Sphingosinicella sp. BN140058: one gene and its partner. The protein of the gene in region 1 interacts with the protein of each later gene in a pairwise test. Links are inferred from orthologs where the notes say so. Each region holds a gene or a part of one and is shown on either strand. Other genes may lie near its edges.

Region 1 (8,391 bases):
GGCGCTGTCCGGTCCGACGCGGAAGCGATCGCCATCGTAATGGCAGATCGAGCCGCCGCCGGCCGCCACCGTGTGGATCTCCAGCATCGGCGCGCGCACCCGCACGCCGGCGACGACCGTTTCGTTGGTGCGCTCGTAACCGCCGGCATAATGGGAAACGTCGGTCGAGGTGCCGCCCATGTCGAAGCCGATGATCCGCGTGAAGCCGGCTTCTTCCGCAGTCTTGACCATGCCGACGATGCCGCCGGCCGGTCCGGAGAGAATCGCGTCCTTGCCCTGAAAGGCGGCAGCGTCGGTGAGCCCGCCGCTCGACTGCATGAACAGCAAGCGAGTCTCGGCCCCGATCTCCGACACGACCCGGTCGACATAGCGGCGCAGCACCGGCGAGAGATAGGCGTCGACGACGCTGGTATCGCCGCGCCCGACGAGCTTGATCAGAGGCCCGACCCTGTGGCTCGCGGAAATCTGGGAGAAGCCGATCTCGCCGGCGATCTCGGCCAGAGCGGCTTCATGGGCGGTGAAACGCCAGCCGTGCATCAGCACGATCGCCACCGCGCGATAGCCGTCGTCATAGGCTGCCTGAAGGTCGCGCCGTGCCGCCTCGCGGTCGAGCGGCCGCAGCACGGTGCCGTCGGCGCTAACGCGTTCGTCGATCTCGGCGACGCGCCCGTAGAGCGTGTCCGGCAGGATGATCCGCCGGGCAAAGATGTCCGGCCGTGCCTGGTAGCCGATGCGCAGCGCATCGCCGAGGCCGGCGGTGATCGCCAGCACCACTTTCTCGCCCTTGCGCTCGAGCAAGGCATTGGTGGCAACGGTGGTGCCCATCTTCACCGCGGCGACCGGCGCCGCGCCCTCCTCCGCCAGCAGCGCGCGGATCCCCGCGACCGCGGCGTCGGCGTAGCGCTCCGGATTCTCGGAAAGCAGTTTACGGGTCAGCAGCCGCCCGTCGGGCGCTTGCGCGACGATATCGGTGAAGGTGCCGCCACGGTCGATCGAGAAGGTCCAATTTGCCGTCATGCGCAGCGGCTTATCCGGAGTGGCGGCGCCGCGAAAGCGCTTCGAACCGGGGCGCGCCGATCAGTCGAGCCGCCACATGATGCTCTGGGAGAGCGGAGTCCACAGCCCGGTCCGAATCCCAGCGGCGCGCAGCGCTTCACCAGTCCAGCTGTTGCAGGTGTAGAAGGCATTGTAGTGGCCGATCGCCTCGTAGAACATGTCCGAATCGGTATAGCCGCGGCCGAGCACCGGGATCGTGCGGCCATCGGCACCACGCTGGAAGCTCCTCGCGATGTGGGCGGCGAGCTTGCGATATTCGGCATGGCTGATCCGCAGGGGGCGCTGCCAATCCTCGACACTGGGATTGTGGATGTGATCGGCGTGCATCAGGCTTCGGCCCCGCCCGAACATCGCCAGAAAGGCGTTCTTCATGGTCAGATCACCCCAGGTCGGCGTCTCCAGATAGAAGGTGCGGTTGCCGTAGCCGAGCGCGACATGGCTGGCGCCACCCCAGCGCGGATCCCGCAGATGCTTTCCCGGCACATAAGGCCGCCAGTCCATGTCCGCGGTGACCTTGGGCACGACGATCCAGGTGTGCACGCCATTGGTGCGCAGGTAGATTGTGACCGCGTCCGCCTCGGGCGGCTGCCGGCTGCGATTGGCCGGGATCGCGCCGAGGATCAGCGCCGCGAAGAGATAGAGAATTGGCAGCGCGAGGACCGCGGCTGCACTCCAACCGCCGATGCGGACCGCACTCTTCATGGCATGCAGACTAACAGTATCGATCCGGTTGAGAATAGGCTTTCGCGCTCGTCCCGCCGCGCAGCGCCGAGGACGGAGCGCCTGATCGCGGCCACGCTTCGGCGCGATGCCGCTTGGCCGCCACCGCGGTCGTCCGCATTGTCGAGCGGACACCAAAGGAGGACAAGATGGCTACACGTTCGGCATCCGCGCGCTACGAAGGCTTCGGCCGTGAGGGCAAGGGACATGTCTCGCTGCAATCCGGCGTGCTTTCGGACCAGCCTTATGATTTCGGAACCCGCTTCGGCGACACGCCCGGTACCAACCCCGAGGAACTGGTCGCCGCCGCCCACGCCGCCTGCTTCACCATGGCCTTGTCGTTCGCACTCGCCAAGGAAGGCTATTCCGACGGCACGCTGCAGACCAGCGCAAAGGTGACCCTCGACAAGGACGGCGACGGCTTCGCCATCACCCGATCGGACCTGAGCCTTGAGGCCAACGTCCCCGGCATCGATCCCTCCAAATTCGAGGAAATCGCCGCCGGGGCGAAGGCCGGCTGCCCGGTCTCGAAACTGCTCAAGGCCGAGATTACCCTGGAGCACAAGCTGACGACCTGAGCCAGGCCCACATCATTTCCGCTCTGCAAGTTCCCCTCCCTGATCAGGGAGAGGTTAGGGGTGGGTGCGTTTTCAGCCCCTCGCCGGGGCTGAAAACGCCTTCGCATGCACTACCCCAGCGCCGTTTCCAGCGCTTCGCTCAGCTCCAGCCAGCGCGCCTCGGCGGCTTCGAGCCTCGTCTCCAGCTCGGCGCGCTTCTTCATCAGCTCGGTCATCGTCAGCTTGCTCAGCGACGCATCGGCCCCGCTCGGATCGAACATCGCCTGGTCGATCTTGCCGCGCTGCGCGGTGAGCTTGGCGATGTCCGCTTCGGCCGTCTTAGCGTCGTTGCGCAGCTTCTGGCTCTGGGCGCGGGCGGCGGCGGCGGCACGGCGCTCGTCTTTGCGGCTCGACTTCGACTCGCCCTTCGAAGGCCCGTTGTCCTTCTGGAGCACCATCGTCGTGTAATCGTCGAGGCTGCCGTCAAATTCGGTGGCGGTGCCGCCCTCGACCAGCACGAGACGGTCTGCGGTGAGCTGGAGCATGTGGCGATCGTGGCTGACCACGACAACGGCGCCGGTATAATCGTTCAGCGCCTGGACCAGCGCCTCGCGAGCGTCGACATCGAGGTGGTTGGTCGGCTCGTCGAGGATCAGGAGATGGGGCGCGTCGCGGGTGATCAGCGCCAGCGCAAGGCGCGCGCGCTCGCCGCCCGACAGCTTGCGCACCTCGGTCATCGCCTTGTCCCCGGAAAAGCCGAAGCGGCCGAGCTGGGCGCGCACCGCCGACGGCGTCGCGCCCGGCATGAGCCGCGCCATGTGCTGGACCGGCGTGTCGGCGCCGTCGAGTTCCTCGACCTGGTATTGGGTGAAGTAGCCGACCTTCATCTTGCCGCTGGCGTTCATGGCACCGCCCATCGGCGGCAGCTGCGCGGCGAGCAGACGGGCGAGCGTGGTCTTGCCGTTGCCGTTGCGGCCGAGCAGGGCGATCCGGTCGTCGGGATCGAGCCGCAGGTTGAGCCGCGACAGGATCGGCGTCTCGCCATAGCCGACCGCGGCCATGTCGAGCGTGATCAAGGGCGGCCGAAGCCCTTCCGGATTGGGGAAGCCGAACGACAGAGTGGGATCGTCGACCAGCTCGGCGATCGGCGCCATCCGCGCAATCGCCTTCAGCCGGCTCTGCGCCTGCTTGGCCTTGCTCGCCTTGGCCCGCCAGCGATCGGCGAAGGCCTGCAATTTCTCGCGCTGGGCGATCTGCTTGTCGCGCGCCGCCGCCTGCTGCGCCTGGCGCTCGGCCCGCTGGCGCTCGAACGCGTCATAGCCGCCGGGGTAGAGCGTGACCTTGCCACGATCGAGGTGGAGAATGTGGTCGACGACGTTGTTGAGGAAGTCGCGCTCGTGGCTGACGATGACGATCGTCGCCCGATAGGATTGCAGGAAGTCCTCGAGCCACATCACCGCTTCGAGATCGAGATGGTTCGAGGGCTCGTCGAGCAGCAGCAGATCGGGTGCCGAAAACAGCAGGGCGGCAAGCGCCACGCGCATCCGCCAGCCGCCCGAGAAGCTGTCGAGCGGCCGATGCTGCATGTCCTCGTCGAAGCCGAGGCCGACCAGGATCCGCGCCGCCCGCGACGGCGCGGCATGCGCGTCGATCGCGTTCAAACGCTCGTGGATATCGCCAAGCCGGTGCATGTCCTCGCAGCCTTCGGCCTCGACAAGCAAGGCGGCGCGCTCGACATCGGCGGCAAGCACCGTCTCGAACGGAGTCTCCGATCCGGCCGGCGCCTCCTGGGCGATATAGCCGAGCTTGGCGCCCTTGGGCATGTCGGCGCTGCCCTCGTCGGGATCGAGCAGACCGGCGATGACGCGCACGAGGGTCGACTTGCCGGCGCCGTTGCGGCCGATCAGCCCGACGCGACTTTTCGGCGGCAAGGCCGCGGTGGCGCCGTCGAGGATCGTTCGCCCGCCGAGGCGCACGGTGATACCGTTCAGATTGAGCATGGCGCCGCCTAGCACGGCTTGGCGGCCGGGATAAGCCCGTACTGCACCGCACAAGAAGGACATCGTGCAGAGCTCAAATGATTTCGTCATCCCTGCGAAAGCCGGGATCTCAGGCCGGAAAGGGCGCCGACGGGAGCGATCGCCGCTGCGCCCACTCTCCGTGAGATCCTCGCTTTCGCGAGGATGACGAAATGGGCAAAGGACTGGCCGGCAAACCTCAAAGGACGAGAGCAGGAACGAGCGATGGTGAAGCTTTTGGGTATCTCCGGCAGCCTGCGCCAGGGCTCGTACAATAGCGCGCTGCTTCGCCGAGCCGCGGCGCTGATGCCGGACGGCGCGACGCTCCAGATCGGCACCATCGCCGGCATCCCGCTCTACGACGGCGATGTCGAAGCCGCCGAGGGCCTGCCGGCGGCGGTCACTCTTCTCAAGCAGCAGATCGCCGCCTGCGACGGGCTGCTGCTCGCCTCGCCAGAATATAACAATTCGATCCCCGGCGTGTTCAAGAATGCGATCGACTGGGCCTCGCGGCCGTCGTCCGACATTGCCCGCATCTTCGGCGGCAAGCCGGTCGCGATCATGGGTGCCTCGCTCGGCGGCTTCGGCACCATCCTCAGCCAGAATGCCTGGCTGCCGGTGCTCCGAACGCTCGGCTGCGACACCTGGAACGGCGGCCGCATGCTCGTCTCGGGCGCGGGCAAGGCGTTCGCCGACGGCGAACTTGTCGACCGCCTCGTCGAGGAGCGGCTGCAGGCATATCTCGACGCCTTCGTGCGCTACGTCGGCACCCGCTAGATTGCGGCCGAGGCTTCCTCTTCCGCCAGCCGCTTCACCTCACGCCAGCGGCGGAGTTCCTCCTCGGCGTCGGCGACGGCGCGGTGGCGGACCGGCCGCGCCTCGCCGTCGCTGCGTACCCGCGCCAGGATCGCGCTGACCCGGAGCATCCGCTCGGCCGGCGGCAGCAGCCCGGTGAGGATCGCCGCCGCGCTTTCATGTTGGGCGAGTTCGGTATCCTTCAAGCGGATCGCGTGGCGCGGCAGCCCGGCTGCGCGCAGCAGCGCGCTCAGCCACTTGCCGTCCCACGAGGGCGCGCTGGCGAACACGCGGTGGCCGGCCAGCGCCTCGATCAGCCGCCGTGCGACCACGTCGTGCGCCGTTCCCTCGTCCGCCAGCTTGTCCCGGCTGATCCCGTGGATCGCTTCCGATCGCTCGTCCCAGTCGGTCCATTGCGGCGCCGGCCGGATCAGGTGATTCTCGGACCGGCCGTCCTCGAACACCCAGCCGACCTCGATCGGATAGCCGGTCTTGCCGAGCGAGGAGGCCTCGAAATCGATGAATACGTGCATGGGGCCTCAACGCCGGAAAGGTCGCAAGGTCCATGGCAGGGTGTCGCCGGTCCGGAGCGGACATTGCATTGACCCGCGTGCCGCCCCAGATCAGGTCCATGGCCTGGGATCTGCGCGGATCGCTGCTGAAGAAGGAGGAACGCGAGTCCGCCCGATTGGCCGACTTCGAATTCAAGCTTCGCGCCCGCACCTTCCGGCTCCTGGCGGATCGTCTCGGGGCGCCGCCCGCCGAGATCGTGCCGCTGATCGCCCAGGGGGCTGATAGCGAAGTGCTCGGGGAACTCGCCCGCCGCTTCCCGGACGCGGCGCCCCGCTTGCACGACTTCTACGCATGGGCACGCGCCGAAGCGCGAACCCAGCTGATCGCGGAGGACGGGGATCCCTCCCCGCATCGCCTGGCATGATCGGCCCGTGAGCCGCCGGCCCTATTAGCGGTCCAGCCACCCGGCCAAGCCGTCCAGCGTCTGCAGGCCGTAGCCGACCGCGCCAAAGTCGATCACGGCCCGCCGCCGTTCGGGGCTGGGGTGAAGCTGACGCATGGTCAGCACCGTCTTGCCGTCCGCCTGCTCGTCGAAGGTCACCGTCATGCGAAAGCGATCGGGATCTTCCGGATCGGGCGTTCCGTAATCGACGACGATGCGCTCGTCGGGAACGATCTCCAGATAGCGCATCAGGTTCGGAAAACGCTGCTCGCTACCCTCGAACGCACCGACCATATCGAACCGCCAGTGGCCGCCGGCACGGATATCAGCTTCATGCGTCTCGATGGCGAGGCCGGCTGGGCCGTACCATTGCGCCAGCGCTTCGGGGTCCATCCAGGCGGCGAAAACCTTCCGCCTCGGATGGTCGAGCAACCTCACCAGTACGATCTCGCGATCGAGCGCCCAGGTTTCGAGCGGGTCGGCCATGTCGTTCACTCCTCTTCCATGGTGTCGAGATAGGCTTCGAGCCGGTCGAGCCGTTCAGCCCAGCGCCGGCGCTCGGCTTCCATCCAGTCCGCCGCCTCGTCGAAGCGTGGCCGCACGAGCCGGCACCAGCGGCTGCGGCCTCGTTTCTCGCTGGTCACGAGCCCGGATTCCTCGAGCACCTTCAGATGCTGGGCGAAGGACGGGAGGGCCATGTCGAAGGGCGCCGCCAGGACGCTGACCGGCGCCTCGCCCTCGGCCAACCGCGATACCACCGCCCGGCGGGTCGGATCGCTGAGTGCCTGGAACGTCAAATCGAGCGGGGCTGAATGGTGAGGCATACGCCTTAGTAAAGCAGACGATGCGCAAGCGTCAAGGATGCTGAGGCAGATACCTTAGTATCTACGTCGGCGCCCTTGCTGCCATCGCGCAGGAAGCGCAGCCCGTCTCACCGCGTACGGCGGTCTTGCACCTGAACCCACGGATGCGCGTCACCGAGCAGGATGTTGCGCTCCTCGGCGCGGAACAGGCGGTGCTGCTTCATCACGAGATCCTCGGAGCGCCAGTCGCGGTCGCGCAGCTTCTCGCCGAGATCGCGGTCGATGATCACGTAACGGGCGAACACGCCGCGCGGCAGCGCGTCGAGCACGCGGAGTCGGTCCTCTGCACGAAGGTTCGTCGCATCGAGGACGGTGAACACGCCGGCATCGAGGCGGGCGCGGAGCAGACCGTGCGCGAGCTTCCAAACCCGACGCAGCGCCTCGGGCGCGTGGCCGAGATTGCCGTAAAGCTGCAGGCGCAAGGCGTCGGTCGAAACGATGTCGTGCGGCTGGTAAGTCTTGGCGGCATAAGTCGACTTGCCGGCGCCGCAGGGACCGACCAGCAGGTGCAGCAGGGTCTCGCCGGCATAGGCGCTGGCCCCGGGTTCGTCGGGCGCGCATTGCAGGGTGGTGATGCCGTGATCGCGCCACATCCGCACCACCTGCGGACGATCGTCGATCACCAGCACCGGCGCATAGCCATCGTCGAGGATGCGCTGGAGCATGTCGGCTTTGACGAGGTGATCGGCGCGAATGTCGCCCTCGGCACGCATATAAAGCGCATCGTAGGGAATTTTGTGCAGCGCCAGCCAGTCGAGCGTGGTCCGGCGCCAATCCGCGCGATCCGGACGGGCGGTGACGATCAGCACGGCATCGATGTCGCGCCCGCTCTCGGCATTGTGGTGGAGCATGCGCGCCAACCGCGCGATCGGTTCGACCGGCGCATCGTCCGCCATGTCGCGAAAGAAGGCGTTCCAATCCTTCTCGCCGTCCAGATGGTGAAGACGATGGGCAACGTCGGCCAGGGTGCCGTCGATGTCGAAGATCACGGCGCGCACGACAGGCCCTCGATCAGTTCGTTGGCGATTACCGGGCCACGCATCCAATGTTCGTCGGTAGCGACATGGCCGGCGCGAACATATTTGGCGACAGCTCGAAGGAACCGTCCGCTGTCGCCATCGCCGTTCGGATAGGGGATCCGGTCGGCGCGCCGGATCACGTATCCTTCCTGACGGGTGGGATCGATCCGCGCGGCAAGCTGCGCCGGCAGTTCCTCGCTAAACGGCCCGTCGTACAGGATCGGCACCGGTACGACTCCCAGCATTGCGAACATCTCCAGCGTGTCGTCCCAGCCGAGCAGGACATTGCGTTCATCCCAGATCCCGAAGCCGAGGAAATAGGACGGCAAGGCATTGCCGCCAGCGCGTGTGTAGGCAAGCGAGTGCCGGGCGAAGAGATATTCGCCCGAAATGCGCCAGCCCGGCGGG
Region 2 (8,807 bases), 840 kb from region 1 along the record:
GCGGACGACGCCAGGCCGGTATGGCTGGAGCAGGAGCCTGGCTTCTTCGATTCGCTGCTGCTCGCGTTCGCGACCGGCGGAGAGGAAGAGGAGCAAGCTTCGGCCGATGCGTTCGGCCGGATCGGCATGAAGCAGCGCCAGATGATGCTGCGTGCGGCAGCCGATGCCGAGTTGCTGATGACCGGCGCCTCGGTCCAGGCGCGCTGCCTCTCCTGCCCCGGCGCCGAAGTCACGGCAAAGCCGCGGCCCGGAGGCTTCACCGCCCTGCTGCTGAAGCTGATCGGCGCGTGAAGGTCAGGCCCGCGTGCATCGGCGATGCCGCAGCCATCGCCGATATCTACCGCCCGTACGTTGCCGAGACGGTGATCACCTTCGAGGATGAGGCACCCGAGTCCGCTGCGATCGAAGCACGGATGGAGGCCGCCGGCGCTATGTATCCCTGGCTGGTCGCGGAGGGAGCGGACGGCACGATCGCGGGCTATGCCTATGCCTGCGCCTTTCGCGCGCGGACGGCCTACCGGTTCAGCGTCGAGACCACGGTCTACGTGCGGCAGGGCGGTGGCCGCCGCGGCGTCGGCAGCCTGCTCTATCGGCCGTTGCTCGCCGCGCTCGAAGCGCAGGGCTTCACCCAGGCGATCGCCGCGATCAGCCTGCCCAATTCGGACAGCGTCGGCTTCCACGAACGATTCGGCTTCGTCCAGACCGGCACCTATGCCCAAGTCGGCTGGAAGCTCGGCCGCTGGATCGACGTCGGCCTGTGGCAGCGACCGCTCGCACGCGCCGCGACTCCGCCGCGCGAGCCGCGCCCGCTGGCGAATGTGTAACGATCACCGCTATTTGAATTTCGTCCAGCCGAGCGTGTCGGAGCCCTCACTTCTCCTGCCTGGACGAAAGAAGGGAAGGGCTTCGACAGGCTCAGCCCGAACGGTGTTCTGCGTATGAAGAGGCTTGCTCTAAGCGCTTGCAGACGGTGAGCGACTGCGCGCAGGGCTAAGCCGGCCGCGGCGGTAATCCGTCGGCAACCGGCCGAGCGATCCGGGTCCGATCCCGCATATGTAACCACCACCCGCTTCTTGTTCCCGTTCGGGCTGAGCGTGTCGAAGCCCTCACTTGTCCCGCCTGAGAGAAAGAAGGAGAGGGCTTCGACAAGCTCAGCCCGAACGGCGTTCTTTCGTGGCAGAAGATCGGCTGTCAGCGCTCATAGGCGGGAAGCGACCATTTCCGGGCGATGGCAAGGGCCCGCAGGGCAAAGCCGGCCACGGCGGCGATCAATGCGGCGACCCCGCCATGCACTCCGATCGTGACCAGCCCCACGACGAGGGCGGCCGAGAGGGCCGCTGCGGTGACGTAGAGTTCGGGCCGCATCAGGATCGAGGGCTCGCCGGCGAGCACGTCGCGGACGATGCCGCCGAGGCAGCCGGTTAGCACCCCCATGCCGATCGCGGGGATCGGCGCGACGCCGAAGGCGAGCCCCTTCGCGGCGCCGTAGGTCGCATAGGCGGCAAGCCCTACCGCATCGAGCCACAGCAAAGTGGTTCCACGCCAGATCCGGGCCGGCAGCAGCCAGACGAGAGAGGCGGCGACCACGCAGATCAGGATCGTCGCATTCTGATGGATCCAGAAGACGGGAGCACCGATCAGCAGGTCGCGGACCGTACCGCCGCCGACGCCGGTGATCACTCCGAAGAAGATGAAGGTGACCAGGGTCTGGCGATGGGCCGCGGCGACCAGTGCGCCCGAAAGTGCGAACACCGCAACTCCGCCCCAGTCCAACCAGGCGAGCAGAGGGTCGATGACCGGGGGCAGCGGGAGCGGCGGCATGCGGCCGGTTCCTATCACGAACGCATTGTCGCGGCGTCGCCATTCTTGCGGCTGCGACGGCGCAAGGTGAGCGGCAGCATGATGAGCGCCATAATCGTGGTCAGCAGGACGACGATGCCGAAGCCGATGACCAGCGGGTTGTGGCTGTCCTCGCGGGTTTCGAGATCCATGATGTGGAGGCCCCACATCCAGTCGTAGAAGCGCCACCAGCGGGTACGCCGGGCGACGATCTCGCCGGTCGCCGCGTCGACGTAGAAACGGGTACCGTCGGCCAGGCTCACTCGCCACGCCTCGATCGGGCGACGAAGATCGATCGGCGGCGCGGCGCGGTCGGTGCGATCGACGACCGTGATCGGGGATGTGCCCGTGTAGCGCGCGGCAACCTCGCGCGCTGCGTCGGCGGCGGTGAGTGGCGGAAGCAGGCGTCCGCTCGCCGGATCGGCCACCCGCGACTCGCCGTCCGCATAAGTGACGATCCAGCGCGGCCCAAAGCTGCGCTGCTCGAGCCTGAGGGAGCGCACCGGACGCGGCCCGATCGCCGGCGGCGCCGGGACGAGGCCCGATGGAAGGACCGGCGCATCCGTCAGCAGATCGGCGCCGCGAACCTCGTCGATCGGCTTGGCGACCATCACCAGCCCGCTCGTGGTCCAGGCAAGCAGCGGCAGGCCGACGATCCAGCCGAGCCAGATATGCCAGCGGCGGAGCTGTTGACGGACGTTCATGCGGTGCCCCCGAAGTGGAGCGGGAGCTTAGGCAGGCGCGGAACGAACTGCCAGTCAGATCCTATCCGCGAACGGAGAGGAGAACCGCCGCCGCAGGCGGTGGTGGAGGGGTGCGGAGACCCACGCTGCGTCAAGAAATCGGGGTGCCGGGTGGGTCTCGGAACCCCCTCCACCGCCTTGGGCGGTCCCCTCCCCGCGGGCGGGGAGGATCTGAGAGCATCAGATGTGGATCGGCAGGCCTTGCACCGCCATCGCCGCTTCCTTGATCGCTTCGGAATGGGTCGGGTGGGCGTGGCAGGTGTAGGCGATGTCTTCGGAGGTGGCGCCGAATTCCATCGCCTGGGCGGCCTGGGCGATCATCGTGCCGGCGAGGGTGGCGATGATGTGAACGCCGAGTACCCGGTCGGTCTTGGCGTCGGCGAGCACCTTGACGAAGCCGTCCATGTCGCGATTGGTCTTGGCGCGGCTGTTCGCCATCATCGGGAACTTGCCGACCTTGTAATCGACGCCCGCGGCCTTGAGGTCGTCCTCGGTGCGGCCGACCCCGGCAATCTCCGGATGGGTGTAGACGACCGACGGGATCACCTCGTGATTCACGATCCCCGTCTGGCCGGCAATGTTCTCGGCGACGGCAATGCCTTCGTCTTCCGCCTTGTGGGCGAGCATCGGGCCGGGCGTGACGTCGCCGATCGCCCAGATGCCGGGCACCGGGGTGGCGAAATCATGATCGACCTCGATCATGCCGCGCTGATTGACCTGCACGCCGGCCTTGTCGAGCGTGAGCCCATCGGTATTGGGGCGGCGGCCGATCGAGACCAGCACCGCATCGGCTTCAATCGTCTCCGCGGCGCCGCCGGCGGCGGGCTCGAGGGTAACGACGGCGCCGTCGCCATTGCGGGTGACGCCGGTGACCTTGGTCGAAGTGCGGATGTCGAAGCCCTGCTTCTTGAAGATCTTGCGCGCCTCCTTGCGCACTTCGGCGTCCATGCCGGGAAGGATCTCATCGAGATATTCGACGACGGTGACGGTCGCACCCAGGCGCCGCCAGACCGAGCCGAGCTCGAGGCCGATCACGCCGCCGCCGATCACCACCAGGTGCTTGGGCACCTTGGGCAGTGCCAGCGCACCGGTCGAATCGATCACCACCTCGTTGTCGATGGTGACGCCCGGCAGCGGAGTCACCGACGATCCGGTGGCGATGACGATGTTCTTGGCGGTGTACTCGGTACCGGCGACATCGATGCTGTTGGCACCGGTAAAAGCCGCGTGACCCTTCAGCCACTCGATCTTGTTCTTCTTGAACAGGAAGGCGATGCCGCCTGTCAGTTCCTTGACCGCCTTCGCCTTCTCGGCGTGCATCGTTTCCATGTCGAGCTCGACCGAGCCGACCTTGACGCCAAACTTGGCAAGGGTGCCGTGATTGGCGTCCTCGAACAGCTCCGAGGCATGGAGCAGGGCCTTGGACGGGATGCAGCCGACGTTGAGGCAGGTCCCACCGAGCGTCTCTCGGCTCTCGACGCAGGCGGTCTTGAGGCCGAGCTGCGCAGCACGGATCGCCGCCACATAGCCGCCCGGCCCCGCGCCGATCACGATCACGTCGAAATTGGTCTCTGCCATGTCTCGCTTCCTTCTGTCGCGATGCGAGGCCGGCACTCCGTCCGACCTCGCCGCGTCCGGTTCATGCCGGATATATGGTGTGTTCTTCTCAGAGATCGATGAGGAGGCGCGTCGGATCCTCGAGCGCTTCCTTCATGCGTACGAGGAAGGTGACTGCCTCGCGGCCGTCGATCAGCCGGTGATCGTAGCTGAGCGCCAGGTACATCATCGGACGGGCGACGATCTGGCCGTTCCGGACCACCGGGCGTTCCTCGATGCGGTGCATGCCGAGCACGGCCGATTGCGGTGGGTTGATGATCGGTGTCGACAGCAGGGATCCGAACACCCCGCCGTTCGAAATGGTGAACGTGCCGCCCTGCATGTCGGCCATGGTCAGCGTGCCGTCCTTGGCGCGCTTGCCGAAATCGGCGATCGTCTTCTCGATCTCGGCAAACCCCATCGCATGGGCGTTGCGGATCACCGGGACGACGAGGCCGTTCGGCGCCGACACGGCGACCGAAACGTCGAGATAGTCGCGGTAGACGATCTCGTCGCCTTCGATCGAGGCATTGACCGAGGGCACGTCGCGCGCGGCAAGCGCCGCGGCCTTCACGAAGAAGCCCATGAAGCCGAGGCGGATCGAATGCTTCTTCTCGAACAGATCCTTGTAGCGCGCGCGCGCCTCCATCACCGCCGTCATGTCGACGTCGTTGAAGGTGGTCAGCATCGCCGCGGTGTTCTGCGCTTCCTTGAGGCGGCGGGCGACCGTCTGGCGGAGACGAGTCATGCGGACCCGTTCCTCGCGCCGCTCGGTGCCGCCGGCGGTCGGGGCAGGGGCAGGGGCGCTCTGCGACGGTGCCGCCGCAGCATTCTGCGCCTGGGCGGGCGCGCTCTTGGCGGCGGCGAGCACGTCGTCCTTGGTCAGCCGGCCATCCTTGCCGCTGCCCTTGATCTTCGAGGGATCGAGGCCGAATTCGAGCACCAGCCGGCGCACCGAGGGCGACAGGGTGAGCGGCCCGCCGTCATGCGACTCGTCCTCGCGCGCGGCGATGTTCTCACCGGGACCGGAGGCAGGGGCGGCGGTGGGAGCCGCGGCCGGAACGGGCGCGGGCGCAGCCGACGCTGCGGCTGCCGGCGCAGCAGCGGCCGGCGCCGCGGCAGCGCCGCCCGAGCCTGCCTCGATGCGGGCGATCAGCGCACCGACCGCGACTGTGTCGCCCTCGGCGACGACCTGCTGACCCATCACGCCGTCGACGGGCGAGGGAACTTCGACGGCGACCTTGTCGGTCTCCAGGCTGGCGATCGGCTCGTCGGCCTTCACCGGCTCGCCGGGCTTCTTCAGCCACTGGCCAAGCGTCGCTTCGGTGATCGATTCTCCGAGCGTCGGGACGGTAACTTCGGTGGCCATTCTACTCCCTTTTTATCCGGCTTTGCGCTGCGAGACGGCATCGCCGCCATGACCGAGTGCATCCGCGATCAGCGCCGCCTGCTCGGCGGCGTGGCGCTTGGCGAGACCCGTCGCCGGCGAGGCCGAGGCGGCGCGTCCCGCGTAACGGGCGCGCTTCGGCTTGACGCCGGCCTCGACCAGGCATTGCTCGATGAACGGCTCGACGAAGGTCCAATAGCCATTGTTCTTCGGCTCTTCCTGGGCCCAGACCACCTCTTCCAGATTGGTCATCGCCTTGAGGCGCTTGACCAGCGGCTCGGACGGGAAGGGGTAGATCTGCTCGACGCGGACAATCGACACATTGGTGTCGCCAGCCTTGTCGCGAGCTTCCATCAGCTCGTAGGCGACCTTGCCGGTGCACAGCACCAGCCGCTTGACGTTTTGTTCGCTCGGCCCATTCGGATCCGAGAGCAGGCGCCGGAAGTGGCTGTCGCCGGTGAAGTCCTCCGCGCTCGACACCGCCAGCTTGTGGCGGAGCAGCGACTTCGGGCTCATGATGATCAGCGGCTTTCGGAAATCGCGGTGCATCTGCCGGCGCAGGATGTGGAAATAATTGGCCGGCGTGGTGATGTTGGCGAACTGCATATTATCTTCGGCGCAGAGCTGCAGATAGCGCTCCGGCCGCGCCGAGCTGTGCTCGGGGCCCTGACCCTCATAGCCGTGGGGAAGCAACATCACGAGGCCGTTGGCGCGCAGCCACTTGGCCTCGCCGCTGGCGATGAACTGATCGATCATCACCTGGGCGCCGTTGGCGAAATCGCCGAACTGCGCCTCCCAAAGCACCAGAGTGTGTGGATCCGACAGCGCATAGCCATATTCGAAGCCGAGCACGCCATATTCGGACAGCGGACTGTCGCGAACCTCGAAGCGGCCGGATCCAACCTGGGTCAGCGGGACATATTTGTGGCCGTCCGTCTGATCGACCCAGACCGAATGGCGGTGGCTGAAGGTGCCGCGGCCGCTGTCCTGGCCGGACAGGCGAACCTGATAGCCTTCGCGGACCAGCGTGCCGAAGGCGAGCGCCTCGCCGGTCGCCCAGTCGAAGCCCTGGCCGGTCTCGAACATCTGGCGGCGGCCGTCGATGATCCGCTGCAGCGTCTTGTGAACGGTCAGACCTTCAGGAACGGTGGTCAGCACCTTGCCGACTTCGGCGACGACGTCCGCCTCGATCCCGGTCTCGGCGTTGCGGCGCTCCGTCTCGGGGCCTTCCGGTCGACCGATGCCGCTCCAGCGACCTTCGAACCAGTCGGCCTTGTTGGGCAGATAGGATTTCGCCGCCTCGAACTCGTTCTCAAGCACGCCGGTGAATTCCGCAACCCGGCCCTCCACCCACTTGTCGTCGATCACGCCCTCTGCGACCAGACGGGCGCCGTAGAGCTCCGAGACCGGCGGGTGCTTGCGGATCTCGGCATACATGAGCGGCTGGGTGAAGCTCGGTTCGTCGCCTTCATTGTGGCCGAACCGGCGATAGCACCACATGTCGATGACGATGTCGCGCTTGAACTCCTGGCGGTATTCGATCGCCAGCTTGCAGGCGAAGGTGACCGCCTCCGGATCGTCGCCATTGACGTGCAGGATCGGCGCTTGGACCATCTTGGCGACGTCCGACGGGTAGGGCGACGAACGCGCGAATTGCGGCGACGTGGTGAAGCCGACCTGGTTGTTGATGACGAAGTGGATGGTCCCGCCTGAACCGTAACCGGGGAGGCCCGAGAAAGCGAGGCACTCGGCGACGATGCCCTGGCCGGCGAAGGCGGCATCGCCGTGCAGCAGCACCGGCAGTACCTTGGTGCCCTCGTTGTCGCCGCGCGCCACCTGGCGGGCGCGCGCCTTGCCGAGCACGACCGGATTGACCGCTTCGAGGTGGCTTGGGTTGGGCAGCAGCGACATGTGGACGCGCACGCCCTCGAACTCGCGGTCGGACGAGGTGCCGAGATGATATTTGACGTCGCCCGATCCACCGACGTCGGCCGGATTGGACGCACCGCCGGCAAACTCGCTGAAGATGGCGCGATAAGGTTTGCCCATCACGTTCGAGAGGACGTTGAGGCGGCCGCGATGGGCCATGCCGACGACGATCTCCTCGACGCCGCGCTGGCCGCCATATTTGATCACCGCCTCGAGCGCCGGGATCATCGATTCGCCGCCATCGAGGCCGAAACGCTTGGTGCCGACATATTTCTTGGCGAGGAAGCGTTCCCACTGCTCGCCTTCGATCACCTTGGTGAGGATCGCCTGCTTGCCTTCCGGCGTGAAGCGGATCTCGGCGTCGCGGCCTTCCATCCGATCCTGAAGGAAGCGGCGTTCCTCCAGATCGTTGATGTGCATGTATTCCAAGCCGATCTTGCCGCAATAATTGGCGCGCAGGACATCGACCAGCTCGCGCACCGTGGCCCATTCGAGACCCAGGACGCCGCCGACGAAGACCTTGCGATCGAGTGCGGCGCCGGTGAAGCCGTGGAACTCCGGGGTGAGATCGGCGGGAAGATCACGCTGCGCGAGGCCCAGCGGATCGAGATCGGAGGCGAGGTGGCCCCGTACCCGGTAGGTGCGGATGAGCGTCATCGCCTGGATCGAGTCGCGCGCCGCCTGCTCGACCTCGGCATCGGATTTTCCGGCGGCGACAGCGGCGGCTTTCGCCTTCGATGCGACCTTCTCGATCGTCATCAAGGTTGGATCGAGCCCGGCATTGACCGGATCGAGATCCGTGACCGGCCAATTGTCGCGCGCCCAGCTGGGGCCTTGTTCCCGTTCGCCGCCGCCGAAATTATCCACGATTACCGCCTTCTTGAGAATGTCTCTTGGGGAACGCCCGTGCGCCCCGCTCTATCCCTCTTTAGACGCCAAGCAGCCCAACGAGGGTCTTTCCGAGCTCAGATGGGCTCGGCGAGACGCGAATTCCAGCCTCTTCCATGGCCGCGATCTTGTCCTCGGCGCCGCCCTTGCCGCCGGAAACGATCGCGCCGGCATGACCCATGCGGCGTCCCGGAGGGGCGGTGCGGCCGGCGATGAAGCCCACGGTCGGCTTGGAGCGGCCGCGCTTTGCCTCGTCCTTGAGGAATTGTGCCGCTTCCTCTTCGGCCGAGCCGCCGATCTCGCCGATCATGATGATCGACTGGGTCGCCTCGTCGGCAAGGAACAGCTCGAGTACGTCGATGAAATTGGTGCCGTTGACCGGATCGCCGCCGATTCCGACTGCGGTGGTCTGGCCGAGGCCGGCG

Evidence for each region.
Region 2: the proteins of ETR14_RS18780 (region 1) and ETR14_RS14965 interact in binary tests that used the Escherichia coli proteins (3 or more experiments, as listed by UniProt). The link is inferred for Sphingosinicella sp. BN140058 from one-to-one orthologs.

Annotation. Positions count from the first base shown.
Region 1 is NZ_CP035501.1:4,175,674-4,184,064, reverse strand. What follows is about bases 1,900-4,788. They hold ETR14_RS18780 (ABC-F family ATP-binding cassette domain-containing protein), read right to left. Parts: upstream 4,334-4,788; coding sequence 2,465-4,333; downstream 1,900-2,464. Other genes in these bases: ETR14_RS18775 (NADPH-dependent FMN reductase), read left to right, coding at 4,577-4,788; ETR14_RS18785 (OsmC family protein), read left to right, coding at 1,926-2,354. Outside these bases: ETR14_RS18795 (hydantoinase B/oxoprolinase family protein), read right to left, coding at 1-1,017; ETR14_RS18790 (TIGR02117 family protein), read right to left, coding at 1,078-1,758; more of ETR14_RS18775, read left to right, coding at 4,789-5,128; ETR14_RS18770 (transcriptional regulator), read right to left, coding at 5,125-5,679; ETR14_RS18765 (hypothetical protein), read left to right, coding at 5,778-6,083; ETR14_RS18760 (SRPBCC family protein), read right to left, coding at 6,108-6,587; ETR14_RS18755 (helix-turn-helix transcriptional regulator), read right to left, coding at 6,593-6,925; ETR14_RS28500 (AAA family ATPase), read right to left, coding at 7,033-7,962; ETR14_RS18745 (RNA ligase family protein), read right to left, coding at 7,950-8,391. UniProt on the Escherichia coli protein: Genetic data indicate it may be involved in ribosome assembly or function.
Region 2 is NZ_CP035501.1:3,333,427-3,342,233, forward strand. Bases 5,360-8,664 are described here. They hold ETR14_RS14965 (2-oxoglutarate dehydrogenase E1 component), read right to left. Parts: upstream 8,362-8,664; coding sequence 5,560-8,361; downstream 5,360-5,559. Other genes in these bases: odhB (2-oxoglutarate dehydrogenase complex dihydrolipoyllysine-residue succinyltransferase), read right to left, coding at 5,360-5,547; sucD (succinate--CoA ligase subunit alpha), read right to left, coding at 8,423-8,664. Outside these bases: signal peptide peptidase SppA, read left to right, coding at 1-291; ETR14_RS14940 (GNAT family N-acetyltransferase), read left to right, coding at 288-824; ETR14_RS14945 (trimeric intracellular cation channel family protein), read right to left, coding at 1,192-1,821; ETR14_RS14950 (PepSY domain-containing protein), read right to left, coding at 1,836-2,543; lpdA (dihydrolipoyl dehydrogenase), read right to left, coding at 2,763-4,160; more of odhB, read right to left, coding at 4,249-5,359; more of sucD, read right to left, coding at 8,665-8,807. UniProt on the Escherichia coli protein: E1 component of the 2-oxoglutarate dehydrogenase (OGDH) complex which catalyzes the decarboxylation of 2-oxoglutarate, the first step in the conversion of 2-oxoglutarate to succinyl-CoA and CO(2).